Regions from separate parts of the Pseudoalteromonas sp. THAF3 genome, predicted to be linked through region 2. Evidence: predicted binding sites of a transcription regulator. Region 2 holds the regulator's gene; each other region holds the start of a gene.

Region 1 (7,997 bases), 860 kb from region 2:
GCTCCCTTTTACTCCTTACGCCGCTCACTTTGCTCAACAGGCAGGGGCCTTAGATAAGGAGGTGCTTTTGCATGCCCCTATGCAAGCTATAAACGGTAAAGCATTAGGGCCTGGGGGGCTGACAATGGATATGTCAAAAGAAGCTTTCCAACACGAGTTACGCAAGGCATTAGCCAGCCTACCCAATGCGCGCGGCGTCAATAATCACATGGGCTCGCTGCTAACACAGCAAAATGCGCCGATGAGCTGGACTATGGAAGTGCTAAAAGAGCAGGGTTTGTTTTTTCTCGACAGTAAAACAACTCCCAATTCAAAAGCGCAAACAATTGCCGGGCTATACGGTGTCAGCAATATTGCTCGCCATGTTTTTCTCGACAATATTACCACCGAGCAGCAACTACGTTATCGCTTTGAGCAGTTAAAGACTCTCGCTGATAAGTATGACTACGCAGTTGCAATTGCTCACCCCTACCCCGAAACGTTTGCGTTCTTACAACAGGCATTGCAAGAACTCGAGGGTGAAGGTTTCCAACTTGTGCCTTTATCTCAGCTAGTGCAGCAGCGCACAATTCGACTTGCTCAGGCCGATAAAAAAAGTGTAACCGAGGAAGAGTAGAGGCCTCTAAAACAATCATAGGTGGCATGGCTGCTGATGACTGGGTTCTGGTGCCGATAAACCACCTCCTCCGTATTCAGCACCTGCCCAAGTGCTTGTTCTATGAACATAAAATTAATCTGTATCTTTTACACAAACAGTGAAAGCTTTTCTTTCCTCCTAGTCCACAAAAAACAACAAACCTATTAAAATCAACAACTTAAAAGTTGGCATGGACTTAGCAACGTATATTCCGAAACGCAAATCTATGGAGGGTACATTATGTTAGGTTGGTCAATTGCATTTTTAGTTATCGCTTTGGTCGCAGCACTTTTAGGTTTCGGTGGCATTGCTGGCGCAGCCGCTGGCATCGCTAAAATTATTTTCTTTGTATTCTTGGTACTGCTGGTTATCTCCCTTGTTGCTGGCGCCATTCGTGGTAAAGCGCCAAGGTAGTTATTAGTTTTACAGTACAAGCGGTCACAGGTGAGATGAAACCCGCGACCGCAACCAAAACACGTTATTTGAATCCAGATTTAAAGAGTTAATATTCAAGGAGAGTTCTATGTTTAATCATTCAGCAACAAAAGCATTTATCGCTACATTATTTGCCGCAGTATTCGCTATGGGCTGTGAAGACAGTGGCGGTGCCGAAGAGGCAGGTGAAAAGATTGATGAGGCGATCACAGACACTCAAAACGCGGTCGAAGACGCGTGTGAGAATGTTAAAGAAAACGCCGGTGCAGAAGAAACAAACTGCTAATACAGGCTTATCTTCAAACAAAAAACCCGCGAAGTTCGCGGGTTTTTTTACGTCTCTAATTATTTAAAACTGACTGTTGGCCGCCGCAACCACATTGTCTACGGTGAAGCCAAAGTGCTTAAACAATTCGCCCGCTGGCGCTGATTCACCAAAGCTAGTCATGCCGATAACTTTGCCATTCAAACCAACATATTTGTACCAGAAGTCGGCAATGCCTGCCTCTACGGCGACACGGCGAGTCACACTGCTGGGTAGAACACTTTCTTTGTACTGTGCGTCTTGTTGATCGAACAAGTCCGTTGATGGCATAGACACCACGCGTACCTGACGACCTTGAGCGCGAAGCTCAGAAGCTGCATCCATAGCAAGTTGTACTTCCGAGCCTGTGGCAATCAGGATAACTTCTGGCTCGCCATCACAGGTTAATACATACCCACCTTTTTTCACATCAGCAAGCTGCTGCGCATCGCGTGCTTGCTGAGCAAGACCTTGACGCGTAAAGACCAGCGACGTTGGCCCATCTTTGCGCTCTATCGCTTGCTGCCACGCAATGGCTGACTCAACTTGGTCACATGGACGCCAATTCACTAGATTCGGTGTATAACGTAGGCTCGCCATTTGCTCAACCGGTTGGTGAGTCGGTCCATCTTCACCCAGGCCGATGGAATCGTGGGTGTAAACAAAGATGCTAGGCGTCTTCATTAGTGCAGCCATGCGCACCGCATTGCGTGCATACTCCATAAACATCAAAAAGGTTGCACCGTAAGGAATGAAACCTTTGTGCAGGGCAATGCCATTCATAATGGCGGACATACCAAATTCACGCACACCATAGAAAATGTAGTTACCTGACGCGTCGTCTTTACTAAGGCCTTTTGAACCACTCCAAATAGTTAAGTTCGATCCGGCCAAATCGGCTGAGCCGCCCATAAACTCGGGTAGCATGGGGCCAAAGGTATTCAAGGCATTTTGCGATGCCTTACGTGTTGCTGGGCTATCAGGGTTTGCTTGTAACTGCTCAATATAGGCTTGCGACTTCTCAGCCCACTCAGCAGGCAATTCGCCATTTTGGCGACGTTCAAACTCAGCAGCAAGCTCAGGGTATGCCGCCTTGTATGCCGCAAACTTATCCTGCCAACTCTGCTCTGCTTGTGTGCCCTTCTCTTTAGCATCCCACTGTTGATAGATATCATCAGGAATCGCAAAGGCGTCATGAGACCAACCCAAGAACTCGCGCGCAGCTTTAATTTCATCATCGCCCAACGGCGCACCGTGGCAATCATGGCTTCCTGATTTATTCGGAGAGCCGTAACCAATCACTGTTTTACAACAGATAAGCGTTGGCTTGTCACCTTGGGCGCGACCTTCATCAATAGCAGCGCGAATAGCCTCGCTATCGTGACCATCAACATTACGCACCACGTGCCAGCCATAAGACTCAAAACGCGCGGGAGTGTCGTCACTAAACCAGCCTTCTACCTCACCATCAATAGAAATACCATTGTCGTCCCAAAACGCAATCAACTTACCAAGGCCTAGAGTTCCTGCAAGCGAACACGCCTCGTGAGAAATCCCTTCCATTAAGCAGCCGTCGCCCATAAAAGCGTAAGTATAGTGATCAACAATTTCATGGTCAGCGCGATTAAATTGAGCAGCAAGGGCTTTCTCCGCAATTGCCATGCCTACCGCATTGGTGATCCCCTGTCCAAGCGGGCCCGTAGTAGTCTCAATACCCGGAGCGTAACCGTATTCAGGGTGGCCCGGAGTTTTTGAATGAAGCTGACGGAAGTTTTTAATTTCCTCAATAGGAAGATCATAGCCGCTTAAGTGTAAAAGCGAATAAATCAGCATTGAACCGTGGCCATTTGAGAGAATAAATCGGTCACGGTCAGCCCAGTTAGGGTTGCTCGGGTTATGCTTAAGATAATCGCGCCACAGTACTTCGGCGATATCGGCCATGCCCATCGGGGCACCCGGATGACCTGATTTAGCTTGTTGAACCGCGTCCATGGAAAGCACGCGAATGGCGTTTGCAAGTTCTTTGCGTGATGGCATGAATTCTCCTACCTTTAAATGTATTTGCGCTGGGGCTTCACTCGCGCTCATGCTGGCGCGGGTAAAGAATAAGACGAAAGCCCATTCTTACTTATTCATCTGCCCCCTGCAATTAAAAATTGGGCATCGAGCGAGTAACTTTAGAATTACTCATAACGAATAAAAATACTGATAACTAAAAGAGTACAAAAACACCAAGCAATAAAGGTCAAAAGACCGCTATACAATCAATTTTATTTAGACGTCTAGGCGTAAAAAGCTAGGAAATCACCTGTGATTTAGCTAGAATACGCGCCTTAATTTATGCTGCGCTCAACCCAGTGGCTGGTATGATCTTGGGAAGCGCGATACTTGTGAGCAGAAACTTATGGCAAAACATTTATTTACTTCTGAGTCTGTGTCTGAAGGACACCCGGATAAAATCGCTGACCAAATTTCTGATGCGGTACTCGATGCTATTTTGGCGCAAGATCCCCATGCCCGTGTAGCCTGCGAAACCTATGTGAAGACCGGTATGGTGATGGTGGGTGGTGAAGTCACAACCAGTGCTTGGGTCGACATCGAAGAGTTAACGCGCAAAACCGTGCGCGAAATTGGCTACACCCATTCCGATATGGGCTTTGATGCCGACTCATGTGCAATTCTAAACACCATTGGTAAGCAGTCTCCTGATATTAATCAAGGTGTTGACCGCGCTCGTCCAGAAGAGCAAGGTGCAGGCGACCAAGGCTTGATGTTTGGTTATGCCTGTAATGAAACCGACGTGCTCATGCCAGCGCCCATTACCTATTCACACCGCTTGGTACAACGCCAAGCCGAAGTGCGCAAAAATGGTGAATTACCGTGGTTACGCCCAGACGCCAAGTCACAGGTGACCTTTGCTTATGAGAATGGCAAGGCCGTTGGTATCGATGCCGTCGTGCTGTCAACGCAACACTGCGATTCTATTGCGCAAGATGACTTGGTTGAAGCGGTCATGGAGACCATTATCAAACCAACGCTACCGGCAGAGCTTATTACCGATGCGACTAAATTCTTCATTAACCCCACAGGACGCTTCGTGATCGGTGGCCCGATGGGTGATTGCGGCTTAACTGGTCGTAAAATCATCGTTGATACTTATGGCGGTATGGCACGTCACGGTGGTGGCGCATTCTCAGGTAAAGATCCATCGAAAGTGGACCGCTCTGCCGCTTACGCAGCACGTTACGTTGCCAAAAATATAGTCGCGGCCGGCCTGGCCGATAAATGCGAAATCCAAGTGTCTTATGCCATTGGCGTTGCCGAGCCAACGTCCATCAGTGTTGAAACCTTTGGCACCGGCAAATTAGACGAAACGCGTTTAATCGAACTGATCCGCAAGCATTTCGATTTACGTCCTTATGGTCTAATTCAAATGCTTGATTTAGAACGTCCGATTTATCAGCCTACAGCGGCTTACGGCCACTTTGGTCGCAATGAATTCCCATGGGAAGCGACCGATAAAGCACAGGCACTTAAAGCCGACGCTGGATTATAAGTGAATTACCTATAAGTTAATTGAAAAGCGCCTGCATGGCGCTTTTTTTATAGCTATAACCCTACTCTCGGCAGTTAATCCTCGCCGCAATCGCCGGCACTGATTGGCGCGACTTGCAGAGCCTGTACTGCTGCTAACTGACTTTTCAAGCTCATCATAGTTTTAGATACACTTTTCAACGATACTTTATTACTGAGCCAGCGTGGAAGCTTACCACCTGGGTCGGCAAAAACCTGATAGCGGATAAGTAAGCCGTCGTCTTGCTGCGTCATTCGCCAGTTAGCAGTCAAGGTTGTGATGCGTACCCTATCACTTTTACGAGCGATATTTGGGTTATAGGCATGCACCCGTAACTCAGTGGTATAGTCATTGACACGCTGATAGCAACTTTGTGTATAGAGCTCCCTATCAGCAACGGGCCAAGGCGAATTAATCACCGTGTATACGCGGTTGCGATTACCTTGCGAGTGCAAAAGACGAACTTCTTGTACTGCATGCAACCACTGCGATGCTTGTTGGGTGTTATACAGTAGCGTCAGTAACTGAGCTGTGCGGGCGTCGGCAACGAAAAGCTCAGCATAAATATGGTAGATACCATCTTTACTGACGGTATAGACCACTTTCAAATCAGGGAGATTTTTATAATTCCGCCAAGGTTGGATTTCAGCCCCAGCTGCAAAGCTGAGGCTAAGTAGGCTAATCGCGCCAATAAGGTTGAACATCACGAGTCGCTTTTCGGCTTTGCTCCATGGCACTCAACAGACTATCGGTTTTTTGCGTCAACCAAGCCTGAATTTTGATGAATTGCTCGCTCTCATTACCTTGGCACAGCTGACCGAGGTAATCGAGGGTGAATAATTCAAAAGTGCCGTGCACAATATCTAGCCATGGCGCCCGAAAGCTCATGCGCAAAGACTCATCAAACAATGCGCCCAAACAACAGCCACTTAAAAGATTGCGTTCCAAGCGCTGCTTAAGCTGTAAGTACTGCTCGCTGGCTAGCGGCTGTTGAGGCTCAACGAGCTCTTTCATTTCCTGCCAATCATAGTCGAGTAGCCGTGCCGCCAGATCATGAATTGGCTGTTCACCAGCCTGAAGTTGCGCTTGCCCCCATGATTGTCGCCACCCTCGCTCGGTCAACCAGATTGTTAAATCTAACAACAGCAGGTTATAGCGTGTGCTAGTGAATATAGCCTGGACATCGTCAATGCTTGGTTGGATGGATTTTAGATCGCCTATCACCTGAGTCAGCTCTGGTGCTGCATTGATTTTCTTATAATAAGCATGCTTTTTCGAGGTAAAGGTTTTCAGTTGAATCGCCGTCTCGACCCAACTTAATTCGCTCAGTAACCACTTAAGTTCACCGCGCAGACGCTCGGTCGCTTGTTTTTCAACGATATCGCTGAATAACCACAAACTATGGCGAATAAGACTGACACCATCGGTTACCCGTTTCAGTGTTTTAAGGGTCGGCTTTTGGAAATAACATTGTTCGTGTTTTTGTACAAAAGCAATGCCATAACTCAAGCACTTCTCCAGTGCCCGCTCTTGGCTGTCATCGTTGCTCAGCGGCACAAGGCCAATCTCTTTACTGGCTTTGAGCGGCTGATCGTCCGCCAGCCGATAACCTCGAGCTGCCTTTGAGTAATAACCCATGCGTAGAGGCAGGTTATCGATTAATTTTTCAGCTAGGGAAAACAGCTCACTGCGCTCCCCCTTTACTAATTCAATCTCAAGTTCGCAAATCGGCTCTACATTGGCGTTGGCCGATACCTCCCCCTTATCCAGAACCACTTCAATTTCAGTCCCGGCTTGGGTTTCAACTAACCAAGTACGACGAATAAAGTTAGTACTAAATAGCGGATAGAGGTTGTCGGCTAACGCGTCCACTTGCACCCCATGAGGCCAAATACTGGCATCAAAGTCGTGCAGCTCTGGACGATTTCCGTCAATAGGCAAATTGTACTCTGGACGCTGGTGCAGCCCACCCACGTTCTCCCCTGCAAGCTTAATGGTTTGCTCACAAATGCCGTCACAACAGCGAGTGCGAAGACCAATATCTAATGCTCTAAGCTCTCGGCTCGGGGTGTCGAAATAAGCATTTTGCAGGTTGCGTGCGGGTTTATTTTTTACGGTTTTTGCAAACTGGGTAATGAGTGCGGGTATGGACGGTATCACCGCCTCGGAAACTAAAAACTTAAGCTCTATCTCAGTGTCCATGCGCTATAGGAAGACCAATGAAATCGTCAAAAGCACAACATAAACAAAGCCGCCTACGAATGCAAACATTTTGCCATTTGACCGTGCTATTTTGCCCCTTTACTAGCGTCGGTGAGTTACAAAATCCCCCTTGCCAATCACTGCGCCAACCCATACTATGCTGGGATTGGAGAAATTATTTACGTAAAACAAGGTTAAGTTGGATGGTCAAACACGCCTGTGTCGCGCTTGCTTTTATGCTCAGCGCATTGTTCACCACCGCAGCACACGCAGAACAAGGCACCGCCTATATCAGTGATGAACTGTATATCTTTATGCACTCTGGAGCAGGTAAAAACTACCGCATTTTAGGTTCAGTTGATGCGGGCACGCCAGTGACACTGGTGAGCGGTGAAGAAAATAACGGCTTTCTCGAGATAATCGATGATAAACAGCGCCAAGGCTGGGTTGAAACTAAGTTCATCAACCAAGATAAAAGCTTAAAGATTCAATATCAGGAACTTGGTGAGCAGCTGGCACAAACTCAACAGGCATTGCGCAATGCCCAAGCACAGCTTCCCGAGCTACAAACGCTGAATCGCGACTTGCAGGAGCAAGCCCAGCAGTTGCAAGCTCAACTAGATCAAGCGATTGCCGAGCGCGACGCGCTTAATGCTAAACAACAAGGTTTAAAGGCCAAAGAAAAGCGACAGTTACTCACCTACGGTGGGGCAATTGCATTTATTGGTCTATTCTTAGGAATAATCCTCACCGTTATCTTGTCGCGCCGCAAGCGCTATGACGGATGGGCATAATCACTATTTTCAATTTGCATTGAGCCAAAAAGAGCACCTAGGTGCTCTTTT
Region 2 (7,997 bases):
CCGGCTTGGATTGATTACATGCGTGTGGCCCTTGAAGATGAGCCTGCGGCCCCTATCGAGCCACCCGAAGGACTGGAATCAGTACGAATTGATCTAAAATCAGGATTATTGAGTCATCAAAATGACCACACCAGCCGCTTCGAATACTTTATAAAAGGGACTGCCCCCACTAAATATGTGGAAAAAGCGCCGCCGGTGATCTTCGAAACTCAAGGGCAGGATGAACCTGAGCTGCCCACTGAAGACGAACTCTTCTAAATAAAAAAGCCAAGCAATAATGCTTGGCTTTTTTATTACCCTGTTACCGCATTAACTAAGACTCTCAATAAGCCAGTAGAGATCTGAGTGGACACCTGCAGCGGTGACCTCTTTCCCTGCACCAGGGCCTTGAATAACCAAGGCATTCTGCGCATACCAGCGACTGTTAACGACAAAGATATTGTCGCCCGGACTTAATCCAGCTAAGGGGTTGGATTGTGCTACTGCAACAAGACCCACTTGGGCTTTTACCTTGTCATCAACAATGCGTAAGTCAGCGTTGTACCTCAGTACCTTTTGCTCTTTTTGCGCCTGCTGTGCGTGGGTGCCAACAAAGTCATCAAGTAAGGCAATGTTATCCAGAAAATCTTGCCAGCTCCCTTGTGCTAAAGACTCTGGCATCAGCGGGCTTAGCTCAATATCGTCAATGTCCAACTGCAAACCCAACTCGCGTGCGAGGATCAACAGCTTACGTTGTACATCTCGGCCGGATAAATCTTCACGCGGATCGGGCTCGGTAAAGCCTAACTTTTGCGCCGCAAAAAGCAGCTCAGAAAAAGCTTGGCTGCCATCATAGTGACTGCATAGCCATGATAGCGTCCCAGAAAACACACCTTGAATACGGGTGATCTCATCGCCACTGCGCTGCAAATCGGCTAATGCAAAGTTAATGGGTAGCCCAGCGCCAACACTGGTGTTATAACGCCATTTGAGATTGCGCTCTGCCAGCTCGTTACGTAACGACTGATACCAACTATGTGGCGCTGTTCCGGCATACTTGTTGGCACTGATCAAATGACAGTTAGCACGCACAAAATCAGGGTATAAACCACTGAATGACTCACTGGCGGTTATATCAATGACCACCTTGTGTTCGTAATCAAGCTCATTGAGGCGTTCGCACAACTGCTCGCTTTGATAGGGAACTGCTTGTTCTAACCATTGACCTTGCCAGTTCTGCGGGTCTAACCCACAGGGGTCAAATAACATGCTGCGACTTCGCAGTAGACCAACCAGTTTTACCTCAAAGTGCTGCTCTAAACGCGCTAACTGCTGCGTAAACTGTTGTAAAAACACACTGCCCACATTTCCAAGGCCGGCGACAATCACGGCAATTTGCTGGTGTGCACCAATTAAAGTGCGGTGTACCTTCCCTAAGCTATCGGCATCAATGATTTGATCGGTCAGTACCAAGGCGTAGTCTTGATCGCAGTGGCTAAAGCGGATAGTTAAGTTAAGTTGCTCTAAGCATGCCAGCATTTCTTGGTAGCCTTGCTGAGTATACTGGTTTGGGCTGACTAAGGCGCACCCATTGAGGTTTGACTCAACGAGTTGTCCACGCTCTCCCAGCTCACGGGAGATAAGAGTGCTATGGGCGCTGGGTACAATCAAAAAGTCTACCCCCTGCTGCTGAAAGTGGCCTATGGTGTGCTGTATAAGCTGGCTTAAGGTTGCCAGTTCATCCACTTTAAGGCTCGACACACGATATAGGTCAACGCCCTCTATGGTGGTCAAAAAACGTTTATGCTTACAGTAACCTTCGCGGACAATCTCAGTGCCACTGGCATCGCTGTCATAGGAGCTGCGCACCGATAGCTTGATGGCGCTACCTTGCAAAGGCGACAGCGTTTTCGCATGCAATACCGGATTACCTAACTGGGCCAGGCGGTTGGCTTGGCCACGGCAAATTTTTTGATACTTTAAGGCATCGGCTACTTTACGTGGGTCGGTGCTGAAAACCCCCTGCGTGTCGGTCCATATGCAAACTTGTTTGGCGTTGACATAACGGGCCAATAAGGTGGCGCTGTAGTCACTGCCATTGCGTCCCAAGGTGACTGTTTGCTGGTTGCTATCGGCGGCAATAAACCCCGTTACAACGTTGATTTTATCCCTGGCAATATGGCGCTCGCAGAGCTTTTCGTTATCCAAATGCAGTAGTTGCCCTTGGTGCACACACAGTAGCTGCCGCGCATCAAGATCTTGCGCAGCATAGCCTAATTGCTGCAAATAGGTCGCGAGCAAGCGGGCCGACCACAGTTCACCATGGGCTAATAAGGACGCCTCATCTAAGGTGTTGGTCTGCAACTGCTCGGCTATGCGCTGAAGCTCGCTATTAAGCTGTGACTGCAGAGCGTTTGCCGGGGGCGCAGCTAATAGCTCATCAATAAGCTCATGCTGATGGGTGCGTAGCAACTGCAAGACATCATGATAGCCATGGCTATCGTGCTGTTGGTAGGCCTGCCACAACTTCACTAGCGTATCCGTGGTTTTGCCCGCCGCAGAGACCACCACCACGTCACCGAGTTGGCTGTTGCCGATAACAATATTGGCGACCGCATGGTAACGCGCCGCGTTGCTGAGACTCGAACCACCAAACTTATGTACAACCTGAGTCATAGTATCCTCTTATTTTCTTGCTAACGCGTTAAAAGCGGCTTCTAAGTCATCGATAAGATCTTGTTTATCTTCAATACCTACAGAAATCCGGATAAGCGTGTCGCCGACCCCGGCTTCAAGTCGCGCGGCTTTATCCATGCCCGCATGAGTCATGGTCGCGGGATGACAAATAAGGCTTTCCACCCCGCCCAACGACTCCGCTAAGGTAAACTGCGTTACTGAAGTAAGGAATTTTGCACTGTCTTGCAGCTGACCTTTAATATCAAAGCTCACCATACCGCCAAAGCCCTGTTGCTGCGCTTTTGCCAAGTCGTGTTGTGGGTGCGAACTCAACCCTGGGTAGTAAACTGACTGCACACTAGGATGCTGTTCAAGGTATTGAGCAATCGCCAAGGCATTTTCTTCATGCTGCTTAAGGCGCACTTTCAAGGTACGCAAACCACGCAGGGTGAGATAGCTATCGAAAGCGGCACCGGTAATGCCAATATTATTAGCCCACCATGCCAGCTCTTCACCCAATTCTTTGGTTTTGGTGATCACCGCACCACCGACCACATCGGAGTGACCATTGATATATTTAGTGGTCGAGTGCACCACCACATCACAACCCAATAACAACGGGTTCTGTAAGGCGGGAGATAAAAACGTGTTGTCGGCTGCAACCAGCGCACCGATGCTCTGCGCGGCATCGCACACTGCGCGGATATCCGTGAGTCGCAAAATGGGATTACTGGGCGTTTCAATCCACACCAGTTTGGGTTTGGCGGCCACTAAGCGTTGGTAACAGTTTGATTGAGTGAAATCGATAACCTCGACCTTGAGCAACCCCCGCTTGGCTAAAGAGGTAAATAAGCGATAACTGCCGCCATAACAATCATGGGGGATCACTAGGGTGTCATTGGGTGTCAGTAGCTGCGTCACTAGATGCACTGCGGCCATACCTGTCGCGGTGATAATTCCGTGCTCACCTCCCTCTAGTTGCGCTAAGGTCTGCGCCAAAATATCCCGATTGGGATTACCACTACGACCATAATCATATTCGCGTTTGCTATCAAAATCGGCAAAGGAATAAGTGGTCGATAAATGAATGGGTGGCACCACCGCACCATGGTGCTTATCAGCATCAATACCATGGCGCACGGCGATGGTGTCTTTTTTTAGTTGTGACATATTTGCCCCCAATCAAGAAAATGGATGTTTAGACGTCCAAAAGGTTAAATTAACACAATTTAGAAGTCAAAACATTTATACGTCTAAATAGCTAATTTATGAATATTTGACTATCCTTACCAACGCGATAAAATTTCGCCCTTATTGATGCCTAAGTGACCAAAAATAAGACGCAAATTATGGCCAAGTGGAATGGTGAATACATTCACCCTTATGCGGAGCATGGAAAAAAAGCCCAACAGGTAAAGAAAATTACCGTTTCCATCCCGCTCAATGTTTTAAAAGTATTAACCGATGAACGTACTCGCCGCCAGGTGAATAATCTTCGTCATGCCACCAACAGTGAGTTGCTGTGTGAAGCATTTCTACATGCCTTTACTGGTCAACCGCTGCCAAATGACGAAGATCTCCGAAAAGATAATCCGGAGAAGGTACCGGAAGAGGTGAGAAAAATTATGGAAGAAATGGGTGTGGAAGTGCCTGTTATCGGAGAGGACTAACAAAGACAAGCAAGTTTAACTAACCCCTGAGCATTAGGCCTCATTGCAGGAGCTAGCTTAGTGTTGTTCATACATGTCGCAAGTCGGCCTGTATGAAAAGCGGTTAGTGAAGCAATTGCTCTTTGCAAGCCATAAAAAACCCAAGCACTAAGCTTGGGTTTTCTTTTTTCTGGCGCTGAGTAGTAAAGTGATTACTCAGCCATATAATTCGCTGGCATATCAATTTGCGCAACACCTGATTCCACAGCCGCCTGCGCCACGGCTTTCGCTACGCGTGGCAATAATCGTGGGTCCATGGGCTTGGGAATAATGTATTGCGCGCCAAACTCTAATTCGCTCACTCCAGATGCCGTTAACACTGACTCAGGTACTGGCTCCTTGGCGATGCTGCGAATAGCCTCTACAGCGGCAATTTTCATCTCATCATTGATAGCGGTGGCACGCACGTCCAGTGCACCACGGAAAATAAATGGGAAACACAGTACGTTATTCACCTGGTTCGGGTAGTCAGAGCGCCCAGTGGCCATAATTAAGTCTTTGCGCGCACTGTGTGCCACATCCGGCTTAATTTCTGGGTCTGGGTTAGAACAGGCAAAAATGACTGGCTTGTCGGCCATCAATTTAAGGTCTTCAGCTGAGAGCAAATCTGGGCCAGAAACACCAACGAACACATCAGCATCAGCAATAACGTCTTGCAAGGTGCGCTTATCGGTGTTGTTAGCAAATAATTGCTTATATTCATTTAAGTCATCCCGACGCGTGTGGATCACCCCTTTACGGTCAAGCATGTAAATATGCTCGCGCTGGGCGCCACACTTAATAAGCAGTTCCATACATGCAACTGCCGCTGCGCCAGCCCCCAAACACACGATCAGAGCATCACGAATATCTTTACCTTGAATTTCTAAAGCGTTTAGCATGCCTGCGGCCGTGACGATAGCAGTGCCATGTTGATCATCATGAAATACTGGCACATTACAGCGTTCAATGAGCGCTTGCTCGATTTCGAAGCACTCTGGGGCTTTAATATCTTCGAGGTTAATACCGCCAAAGGTATCGGCAATATTTTCTACAGTGTTAATAAAGTCTTCCGTGGTGCGATGCTTCACCTCGATATCGATGGAATCAAGATTAGCAAAACGCTTAAACAGTAGTGCCTTGCCTTCCATGACCGGCTTAGACGCTAACGGCCCTAAGTTACCCAACCCTAAAATGGCACTGCCATTAGAGATCACAGCAACCATATTGCCTTTGGCCGTGTATTTATAAGCATTGTTAGCATCGGCAGCGATTTCACGCACCGGCTCTGCAACACCTGGGCTGTAGGCTAAAGCGAGATCGTTAACGGTCTCGGCGCTTTTGGTGAGTTCAATGCTAATTTTTCCTGGAACGGGGTTAGCGTGGTAATCGAGGGCTTTTTCACGAAAGTCAGACATGAACGAGTATCCTGCTAGAAATGTATGTGAGAGTTCAGCTAGTTAAGGCAAACCATACCGCTTTTCTAAATATATTCAAGCAATATCAGGTCTATCCTGTTGTACGAAATTACAGGGTTTTAAGCCCAAATTCATGCACATTATCTAAAGCTTTATGTGTAAATTTTGATATTCCATGCACTATAGGGACTTATGCATGCATAAAAAACCACCTAAAGCCATGCATAATGCTATATCCGAATAACTTAATATAACTAAAAAGAATACCGATCGGATAACGAATCTTATTGTTCGCTAATAACAAAGTAAGTGAATTTTAGTGAACTTTAGCGTCATTATTGTGCTTTTTTGTCACTTTAAATGAGCTAGAGCTTAAGGTGAAATGGCTAGTATGAATAATGGGGATGGATAAAAATCATAGACACAAAAAAAGCACCCGAAGGTGCTTTTCTCGACAAGCAAAGATTACTTCTTGCTGCTAAGCGCACCGAAGCGCTTATTGAAGCGATCTACACGACCACCTGTATCAAGGATCTTTTGCTTACCAGTGTAGAAAGGGTGACACTCTGAACATACGTCTAGGTGAATGTCTTTACACAGGGTAGAGCTTGTCTGGAATTTGTTGCCACAAGAGCACGTTGCGTTGATTGCTTCGTACTTAGGGTGGATACCTTCTTTCATGGGGGTTACCTCTAAATAGGCCGTATCGCTCTCCAAACCCGAAGTTTGGCACCATACGCGTTAGTTTCAATGTGCCAAAGCATGGATATAACCCGCTCAGCACCCTTAAGGCCGCGTATTTTATTTGACTCCTGATTAATGTTCAAGCTTTAATTGCGGCTATTCACTGCGCCATGAATTTAGTACATTAGCGCTATATTCTAGTTCTTGGGGCCTGATTTTTGTTGCCATCATCTCGCGATTCCAACAGCCACAGTAGCAACGCGACCCCGTGCTACGTTGAAGTAGCACTTAAGGTGCCCTTACACCGTAGCTTCGACTATTTATTGCCCACCGAGTTGTGCTCTCGCGCCGTGACTGTAGGGGTGAGGGTCAGTGTTCCTTTTGGTTCGCGTGTCCTGACCGGTATGGTATTAAAGGTAAAAGCCAGCACAGAGATGCCGGAAGAGAAAGTCAAAGCCGTTAAGGCCGTGCTCGATAGCACTGCCATTATTGATGACAGTCACCTACAATTATTGCAATTTACTGCTCGCTATTATCATTATCCATTAGGTGAAACCGTCTTTACCGCTTTGCCAAAAGCGCTGCGTGAAGGCGCCGATATTGATAAAACCAGCATTAATTACCTGCAACTCACCGAGCAAGGGCAACAGCAGCCGACACTGCGGGCGAAAAAGCAACAAGCCTTGCTTAAGCAGCTGGCTGAATCAGGGAAATCGCCCACCACGGAAATTAAAGCTCTAGGCTACTCCAAAGCCACCATTGATGCCCTCATTAATAAAGAACTAATAACCCAAGCAGTTGAATTTGATAGTCAATGGCGCGAGCAGCCATTGCAGGTGGCCAACAAACCAAGGTTAAACAGCGAACAAGCCATCGCCTGCACTGCCATTAACCAATCCCCTGGCTTTGCCGCTTTTTTACTTGAGGGGGTCACAGGCAGCGGCAAAACCGAGGTGTATCTGCAGTGCTTAGAGGAGGTTTTGCAACAGGGCAAACAAGCCTTAGTCTTGGTCCCTGAAATAGGCCTAACACCACAGACGGTAAACCGCTTTCGCCGCCGCTTCCCCAATACGCCAATTATGCTTTGGCACTCAGCGTTGACAGATAATGAGCGTTTGCAAACCTGGCGGTTTTGCCAAAAAGGTAGCTGTGCCATAGTGATCGGCACACGTTCGGCGATTTTTATGCCGTTTTTACGCTTAGGCATGATTATTGTTGATGAGGAGCATGACGCCTCATTCAAACAGCAAGACACCCTACGCTATCACGCCCGTGATTTGGCCGCTTACCGTGCGCAACAGCAAAACATTCCCTTAGTTCTAGGCAGCGCGACCCCTGCCCTGGAAACACTCAACCGTGCATTGTCCGATAAGTACCAATTGCTCAGTCTCACTCAACGGGCACAAACCAGCAGTGATAATCAATTTGAACTCATAGACATTAAAGGTCAGCACCTTGAGGCTGGACTCAGCCATAGCGCCCTAGCCTATATCAAGCGTGAGCTGGCGAGACAAAAGCAAGTGATGGTGTTTTTGAATCGTCGCGGCTTTTC
Region 3 (7,997 bases), 1.0 Mb from region 2:
CTTGAAGCTTCGCCCTCGCGTCGCGAGCGCGGCAAGATCTTACAATGGGTTCACTTGGCCGATGATTACGAGCACAAGTTGGCACTACTGACCCATCTATTGAAACAAAGTGATGTGGAAAAGGCCGTGGTGTTTGTAAAAACCCGCGAGCGTTTAGAAAAGTTAGTGGGCGAGCTTTATACTAATGATATAAAAACCACATGGCTACGTGGCGAGATGCCACAGGATAAACGCATGGCAGCCATGGCTAGCTTTCACAGTGGTCGCACTAATATTTTGGTGGCCACAGATGTCGCCGCACGCGGCATTGATGTCAGCGATATCAGCCATGTCATCAACTTTGATATGCCACGCACGGCCGATGTATACGTGCACCGCATTGGCCGCACGGCCCGTGCAGGTAAAAAAGGCACCGCTATTTCCTTGGTTGAGGCCCATGATGTGGCCATGGTTGGCAAAATAGAGCGTTATACCGATCAAGTACTGAAACGGCGCAAAATAAAGGGCTTAGAGCCACAACATAAAGAGCCTAAGTTGCCACCGAAAAAGAAAAAAGATCCGGTCAAGATCAAAGCCAAGCGCAAAAAAGCCAAGGCTAAAATCAAAGCCAAAAAGTAGTTAAAAAAGGCCTCCCTAAAGAGGCCTTTTTACTCTCTAGTTAATGGGATAACTCGGCTTGTCTTTGCCCTCAATGAGCCAGTTGACCCATAGTTTGCCGTCATCACCTTGGCACATAGACACAAAATTACGAGCGCGAATGTACTTTGCTGAGCCAAATGGGCGCAGCATGGAAGCCGTAATTTGCTCCCCTTCATCAATGTATTCCAAATCGTCATTGGTGATCGCACAAATCCCGAGCCACTGCATAAAGGTCGGCGCCGGGTGCACTATCCCCGAGGACACCACTTGGTGAATTTTCACCACGCCTTGAGATTGTGGCGCCCTGATCACTCCTAGAGCTCCCACATGCACATCCCCCGACAGCAACACAGTTTTGCCTTGACGTTGCTTGGCATTATCAATGAGTCGCATAATTAAACGAGCGCGCTCCCCTTCATGCTCTTTTGCCCGCCAATGATCTTTTAAATCATCGGTCAGCTCTTCTTGCCAAGGGGTGGCATCAACCGCACGCTCAGCGAAAGAAAAATCACGATAGACCACAGGCACCGCACTCATCACCAGCAAATCTCCTCGCTGGCATTGGCTATCGAGGTAATCGGTCACATGAGCCCAACAAGTATCCGACATCACCTGGCTTAAACTGCGCTCAGAGCGGTTATCCAGGGCCAAAATATGATAATCGTGAAATCTCAGCGCAAATGAAAAGTCACAACCTTGTTCACCGGCAAGTAAACCGTGGTTATCGCTGCCGCGTAATTGCAACAAAGTGAACACCTTACGCGCCGCCTCATAGATACACTGATACACGGGGCAACTCTGCAAATCATCAGGGTAACTCCCCCAGCCATCGAAAATATCGTGATCATCCCACATCATTAACGATGGCACTGAAGCCAGCATCGCCGCCATTGGCGCTTTATTCCAGCGAGCTAAATACAGTTGGCTATAAAATCGCGTCACTTGGTTGCGCATCTCTTTACTAACTTGGCGCGTTATTTTCTGCTCTTTATCAAGTTCATTCCAACGCTGTAATGTGGGGACTTGAGACCATATGGAGTCAGCGTAAACCTGATCGCCTCCCATTAACAGCAGTGAAAATGGCGCCTGTTGGTGTTGTGTGTGCATTTCACGCCATAAATAGTAAGGTTTTTCTGTGGCATTCATCATCTTATAATCGGAAAAACCATTACATGAGGCATAGGCTAAGCGCGGCTTTTCTCCCTGCTCAGGCACATAAAATGTCCACAGCTGTTGGCCTTGTTGGTCTGCGGCGTCCTCGCCGTGGATAGTAATGTGGTAATCAAGGTAACCCGAGGTTTCCAGTTCGATACGGGCTTTCCATACCTTCCCCGCACTGAGGGAACCGATTTCAACTGCCTCTAAATTCTGCCCATCCACCGCAACATGACATTGCTGCACATTGTTATCGGTCACAAAGACAAAGGTATATAGGGTATCTGATTCAAGGCCAAGAATAGGCCCCAATAATAGCTTGGCTGACATTATCTCCCTCCATGGCATACAAATGAGTTGTCGCTCATTACCATAGCAGAAACACAGCAATAAAAAAGCCGCTCATCAACAGCGGCTTTTCGTGCAGATTAATGCTTATTCAAAGACGGTGTCGACCGCTAACACCTCTATATTCTCAGCGGGAATACGCAAAGGGTAGCGTTGAATTTGCTTGTCTTCGTCAAGCAGCGATTGCGGTTTCTCAGTGTTGTACTGCAGCGGTGATTCCTGCTCCGAGGCCAGTCGTTGCTGCATATCGGCGCCATCTCCAGTAACAAACACATAGTGCATATTGTCGCTTTGTAGATTCTCACTGATCACCCGATTTATATCTTCGACGCTTAGGCTACTGAGCTGCTCACGCACATAGTCGACAAAGTTATCGGTGTCGTAAAAACGACTATCTAGGGCATAGCCTAGCTGTCGGTCTTGGCTGGCTACCAGTTGCGGCACATAGTTACTTAAGAAGTTTCGCGTTGCTTCAAAGTCCGCTTCGCTCATGCCATTGGCAATGAGTTTATCGAGCTCGAATAAAGCGGTGCGAGTAGCAAAGTGAGCATCGTTATTTGAGCGCAGCGGCCTTAACCATACCTGGAAGATTTGCTCAGAACGCCCTAGGTTGGCATCCGGTTTAGTTTGGAACATACCACGAGGGAAGTACTCGATGTAGGCATAGTCGCCATAGTTCATCCCCCGAACCTGACGAATACGCTGGAATAACTGGGCGTTCGAGTTACGGTGCTCACCTAAGTATGAGCGCACTAACCATAATGCTGTCCAGTCTTTATGCGATCGCGTGGTATCGATAGGGAAGCCAAACGACACTGCCGTTGATTTTGCCGACTTTTCGACAATAGTAGCGTAACGCCCATCAAGCGCTGGAGCGTCAGGCACATTAAGGCGGCGTTGCTCACCTTTTGGTAAGCCCTGTAGGTCCGTTAACAGCTGCGTTTTCAGCTCTTGTGGCATGGCTCCAGTAATACCCAAGTGCAGTTTACTTTGGGTCAGCTGTTGCTGATAAAAGGCCCGCACATCCGCTAAGGTAATATTTTCCAGATCAGATAAGTCGCCGTAATTATAACTTTCATAGGGGTGACCTTGATACAGCTTGCTATACAGTACCTCCTTGCCCAGCTCCTCATCGTTAGACGCTTTTAAGCCTGATTTAATGCTATCGACAAGCTCCTTTTGCAGCCGCTGGAAATCGTCTTCGCGAAACCCTGGGTTTAGCAATTGCTCGCTCACCAAGGCATACCATTTGTCAGCATTGTCTTTATGAATACGACCACGAAACGACATCATTTCCTTGTCAATTTGATAGCTAAAGCTCCCCGCCATGGGGTATAAAGCCTTTTGAATATCTTTATAGCTTTGTGACTCACTGCCGCCTTTGGCAATCATTGCCGCAGTCAGTGCCGCCAGACCTTTTTTGCCCTCTGGGTCGGCAGCCGCGCCGGTGTAGAATAACCAGTTAACATCCACCAGCGGCGAACTATTCGTGTTATCGAGCACGGTAAAATGGCGCTCGGTAGGTTTACTTTGATGCTCAGCGACTAAAGCATCAAGGCGCACCTCGTTGGCAAAGCCTGCGACCGACTCACTAGCCGACATCGTCACCGTGGTGCGGTTATTATCGACAAAGTACTTATTCGCCATAGTGCGAATATCTTCGGCACTAATGTTATCGGCAGTGGCATACAAGCTGTTGATCACCTCAGGGTCACGCTCGAAATGCATGTACCGCGCAAGGGTTGAGGCGATGCTTTGTGATGAATCTAAGCTATTAATAAAGCTATATTTTTGGTGCGATTTCAAGGCTTGTAGTCGGCTTTCATCGACCAACTCTGTACGTGCCTTAGCATAAGTGCGGTTGATAGCATCGCGCACGGTGGTGAGGTGCTGCTCATCATCCACCTTCACAAACACATGCATCAAGCCTGGATCTTTGGTTTCCGGGTTGTAGGTGAACATTTGGCTAGCAATTTGTTTATCAACAACCAGCTCTTGATACAAATCTGAGTTCTCAGAAAAGTATAGTTGAGAGAGTAAATCAAGCGCCGCGCGGTCTTTTTTCTGCGGCTGCCATGCTGCACCTTTGTATGACACTAATAACCAGTGCCCGGGTAGCCCTTCGTATTGCTCATGCACATAACGAGGCGCCTGTTGTTGCGGTTCAACAGGAATATCGGCTTGATAATCCCCTTGCTGCCAATTGCCCCAGTGCTTTTTCACCATCGCAATGGTCGCTTGCGGGTCAACATCACCGACGATTACCAAAGAGACATATTCCGGCTTATAAAAGCGCTCGAAAAAGGTTTGCCCGTATTCACTTTGATCCGGCATGGCTTCAATATCGGCAAAAAAGCCCATGGTGGTGTGTTTATAGGTATGCTTATCAAAGGCCTCATTACGCACCGCCGCTAGTAACTTACGGATAGGACTGGCGTTGTTCTTTAAGTATTCGCCTTTGACGGTCAGCGCTTCGGTACGGAATTGCTCTTCACTGTAACTCAAGTTTTGGAAGATATCCGCTTCAATTTCTAGCACCTTATCGAGGTGCTCTTTGGAGAAGTTAAGGTGATAATTGGTGTAATCATTCGTGGTGTAAGCGCGGTTATCGACCCCGGAGTTTTTCAAGATATCTGCATATACATGTGCAGGAAATTTCTCAGAGCCTTTGAACATCATGTGTTCAAAGAAGTGTGCAAAGCCGGTTTTTCCTGGTTCCACCTCATTACGTGAGCCTACGGACACCGGGATTTGTAATGACACTACATCGGGGTAGTCTGTTTTCACCACCATGACTCGCAGGCCATTATCAAGCTCTTCAAGTACATAGTCTTGGGAGAACACTGCTTGTGACTGTGGCGCGGCCTCAGCAGCCGTTGGGGTGCTGGTCGTCGTTTGCGTGCTTTGGCAACCGCCAAGAGTGAGCGCGAAGGCGACACCTGTCGCTAATAGAGAAAGTTTCATCTTCAACCTTGATGTTTTGTTGTTTTTTAGCTTCCTCATTATGCAATAAATCACATCGCAAACGCACCTTAGGGGTGTCACTTTGCTGTAAACAAATATGTCAGCCACGACAAAATGGGTATAACGGTCAGCTCATGCTGAATAACGCTTTAACTTGAAGCAAATTCACTCTAGTTGAGTAAGTTTCATTATAAAAAGCTGTTTAGACGTCTAAATGGCTGTTATAGTTATTTCATTGTCAATTGCTGGGAATGAGAACCATGGCTTTATCACTGCGAGAAAAAATAGAGGACCCCCGTCAGGGCGTGTATTTAATTGGCACTACGCCACCTAAAGCAGATACTGATGAAGTCGCTATGCGCGCAATTGCCGAAAAGCTGCTTGGCCGTTTACACGAAATTGAGTATGACGGTGTGGTGGTTTATGACATTCAGGACGAGAGCAGTCGCATCAGCACGCCGCGCCCCTTCCCATTCAAACACACCATTGACCCACGTGATTATGGCCAGTTATTGCGGCGCTTATCACGCGCCGATGTGATCACCTATAAAAGTGTAGCTCAGCGTAATCAGGATGAATTTAATCAGTGGCTTGATAGCACCGCCAATGACCATGATTTAAATAACTTAGTCTTAGTCGGAAGTCCGTCGTCACAAGGGGATATCAAGCTAAGCTTAAATGATGCCTACAGCCAGATTGCCGCTCATCACCAGGACTTCTTTTTAGGCGGCGTGACCATTGCCGAGCGCCACGCTAATAAGCGTAATGAACATGAGCGCTTACTGACCAAAACGGCGCAAGGGTGTCAGTTTTTTATCTCCCAGGCGGTTTATGATGCGCAAGCGACTATTGATCTAATCACCAGTTATGCCCGCAGCTGCCGCCAGCAAGGGCTCTCGCCACAGCGTATTATTTTAACCTTCACCCCTTGTGGCGGTGAAAAAACGCTGGATTTTATGCAGTGGTTGGGGATTTCCGTGCCTGAGGCTACTAAGTGGCGCATGCTTGATGCCGAAAACACCTTGAGTGAGTCGGTGCGCATCTGCCGCGAAAACTTAGATTTGATCTTACGTAGCTGCGCCCATCTGGATGTGCCGCTGGGGTTGAATATCGAGTCACTGACGAACCGTAAACAGGAAATCGATGCATCCATCAACCTGTATCGTTTGCTTAAAGCCACTATGGAGCTGAGCTTGGCAGAACGACAAATCGCCTAGTTTACCTTTCTTTTGCCCGCCCAGTGCTATACCTACTGATAGCGCTGGGCATTTTGAGCGGCAAAAAGTGCAGCGTGCTACTGCACTGTGCTCACCCTAGTGCTACTTTTTACGCCACTGACCGTCGACTTTAACCATATGCCCTGCGGTCGTTTTTTCGATAGCTTTGGCGCCTGCTAACGCCTCCACTTGGCTCAAACTGATACCATTTTTCTTCGCCAATGATAAATACTTGGCTTTACGCTTAGCGTTAATCTCGGCAATGAGCTTTTGCGCCTCACTGTTATTTTGTACTAAGGCTAAATAGCCGTTGCTGGTTTCGCCGACGATACCTTGCGCCTTAGCTTGGTCTAAAGTTAGCGCCCAGGCACTGAAGGCCAACATGGCGGCACTGACTAACATACTCCATTTAACTAGTTTCATAACCCCTCCTAGAAAAGCTCGCTGTCATCGCTGAATAACTCGTCGAGTTCTTTATCCACTTTGACGCGGATCTCATGATCGACTTTGACATTTAGGTTGATGGTGATTGGCTCTTTACTCTCTACCTCAACCTTATGGGTGCATCCCATTAAAGTTAACATAGCGACCACCGCCACCAGCGATAGTTTGCTCATTCGCTTACTCCTTCGCTTGATACTCTTGCTCCACTTTCTTAGTGATTTCATCACTTAAGCGCAGCGCCTTAAATAGGGTATAGATATTTTCTTGATGATTATAGTTAAAATTTACAGCTTGCTGGTGCTCGGGGTTTTCCCCTTTTAATTGCATCGCCATGGTTAACCAACCATCGGTTTTTAAATCAACATCGGCGTTGATGCTGTTGATATCTAAGTTTTCCAACATGCCCAACATCGGCCCAAGCTCTGCCTGCTGTGCTTTCACCGCATCGAAGGCGGCGTTATCTTTAATCGTCAATTTACCCGGAGCTTGCGAATAAATACGGCCATTTTCGACACTGACTCCCTGCTCCTCTAACCGTATTGGTAGTTTTGCTGCCAATACCCCTGTGATCTCAATGCCCTGCTGTGGCTCTAGCGCCAGTAGGCTTTGGGCATTAATTTGTGCTACCTCAACGAAGGTGGGAGCACGACGCTTCGTTAGCCCAGTCACATAAAGTTTATCCAGCGACAAAGTGCCACCTAACACCTCGGCCTGCACCTCTTTGAGGTAGGCATCTTGGTCATAACCCCAGAGCCCTTGCACCTGTGACAACACCGGTCCAGCGCGTAGTTGGGAAATAGTAAAGCTAGTATCATCGAGCTGAAGTTGCCCTGAATTCCACTGTCCTTGCGGCGACGTATCGATATCTTCGGCTAAGTAACTCTGATAAAGCACGCTGGCGTCGTCCACATCTAGCTGCCATTGCATACGCTGAAGGCGCGCATCACCGTGCAATTGAGCGCTGAGTGTGCCGGCGGTCAGTGACAACTCGGGGGCCAATTGGCTGGCAATGGCTTGCAATGAAGGTAAGGGCGTCGGCGGCAATACCACGGTGATAGGAAAAGCCGTTTCTTGCCAACTGTGCTTAACCAAAGCTTGCGCCTGCTGCCATGAGATAAGGTGCTCACCATCAATGCTGCGAGCAATATCAACTTGACTATCGACACTGAGCTCACTTAATCTCAGCTGCGCAGAATCTAGTTGCCCAATACGGCTTTGCACCTCAACCTG

Evidence for each region. Region 2 encodes MetJ, which represses methionine synthesis genes. Its sites were predicted from a motif close to TAGACGTCTAGACGTCTA; they were not measured.
Region 1: metK (methionine adenosyltransferase) is a predicted target of MetJ. The motif match lies at 3,652-3,669, and genes of this name have one in related genera.
Region 3: FIU82_RS11870 (methylenetetrahydrofolate reductase) is a predicted target of MetJ. The motif match lies at 5,302-5,319, and genes of this name have one in related genera.

The regions. Positions count from the first base shown of each region.
Region 1 is NZ_CP045418.1:2,681,690-2,689,686, forward strand. It holds gene FIU82_RS12455 (divergent polysaccharide deacetylase family protein) at 1-616, shown strand, start outside; gene FIU82_RS12460 (DUF1328 domain-containing protein) at 878-1,051, shown strand; gene FIU82_RS12465 (hypothetical protein) at 1,161-1,358, shown strand; gene tkt (transketolase) at 1,422-3,413, opposite strand; gene metK (methionine adenosyltransferase) at 3,781-4,932, shown strand; gene FIU82_RS12480 (START domain-containing protein) at 5,007-5,654, opposite strand; gene FIU82_RS12485 (CYTH and CHAD domain-containing protein) at 5,629-7,152, opposite strand; gene FIU82_RS12490 (TIGR04211 family SH3 domain-containing protein) at 7,170-7,946, shown strand.
Region 2 is NZ_CP045418.1:310,345-318,341, reverse strand. It holds gene FIU82_RS01490 (penicillin-binding protein 1A) at 1-258, shown strand, start outside; gene metL (bifunctional aspartate kinase/homoserine dehydrogenase II) at 310-2,655, opposite strand; gene metB (cystathionine gamma-synthase) at 2,665-3,825, opposite strand; gene metJ (met regulon transcriptional regulator MetJ) at 4,005-4,325, shown strand; gene FIU82_RS01470 (malic enzyme-like NAD(P)-binding protein) at 4,517-5,761, opposite strand; gene rpmE (50S ribosomal protein L31) at 6,227-6,442, opposite strand; gene priA (primosomal protein N') at 6,739-7,997, shown strand, end outside.
Region 3 is NZ_CP045418.1:2,546,406-2,554,402, forward strand. It holds gene srmB (ATP-dependent RNA helicase SrmB) at 1-618, shown strand, start outside; gene FIU82_RS11860 (alkaline phosphatase D family protein) at 655-2,124, opposite strand; gene FIU82_RS11865 (pitrilysin family protein) at 2,230-5,106, opposite strand; gene FIU82_RS11870 (methylenetetrahydrofolate reductase) at 5,367-6,323, shown strand; gene FIU82_RS11875 (YdbL family protein) at 6,426-6,746, opposite strand; gene FIU82_RS11880 (YnbE family lipoprotein) at 6,755-6,940, opposite strand; gene FIU82_RS11885 (YdbH domain-containing protein) at 6,945-7,997, opposite strand, start outside.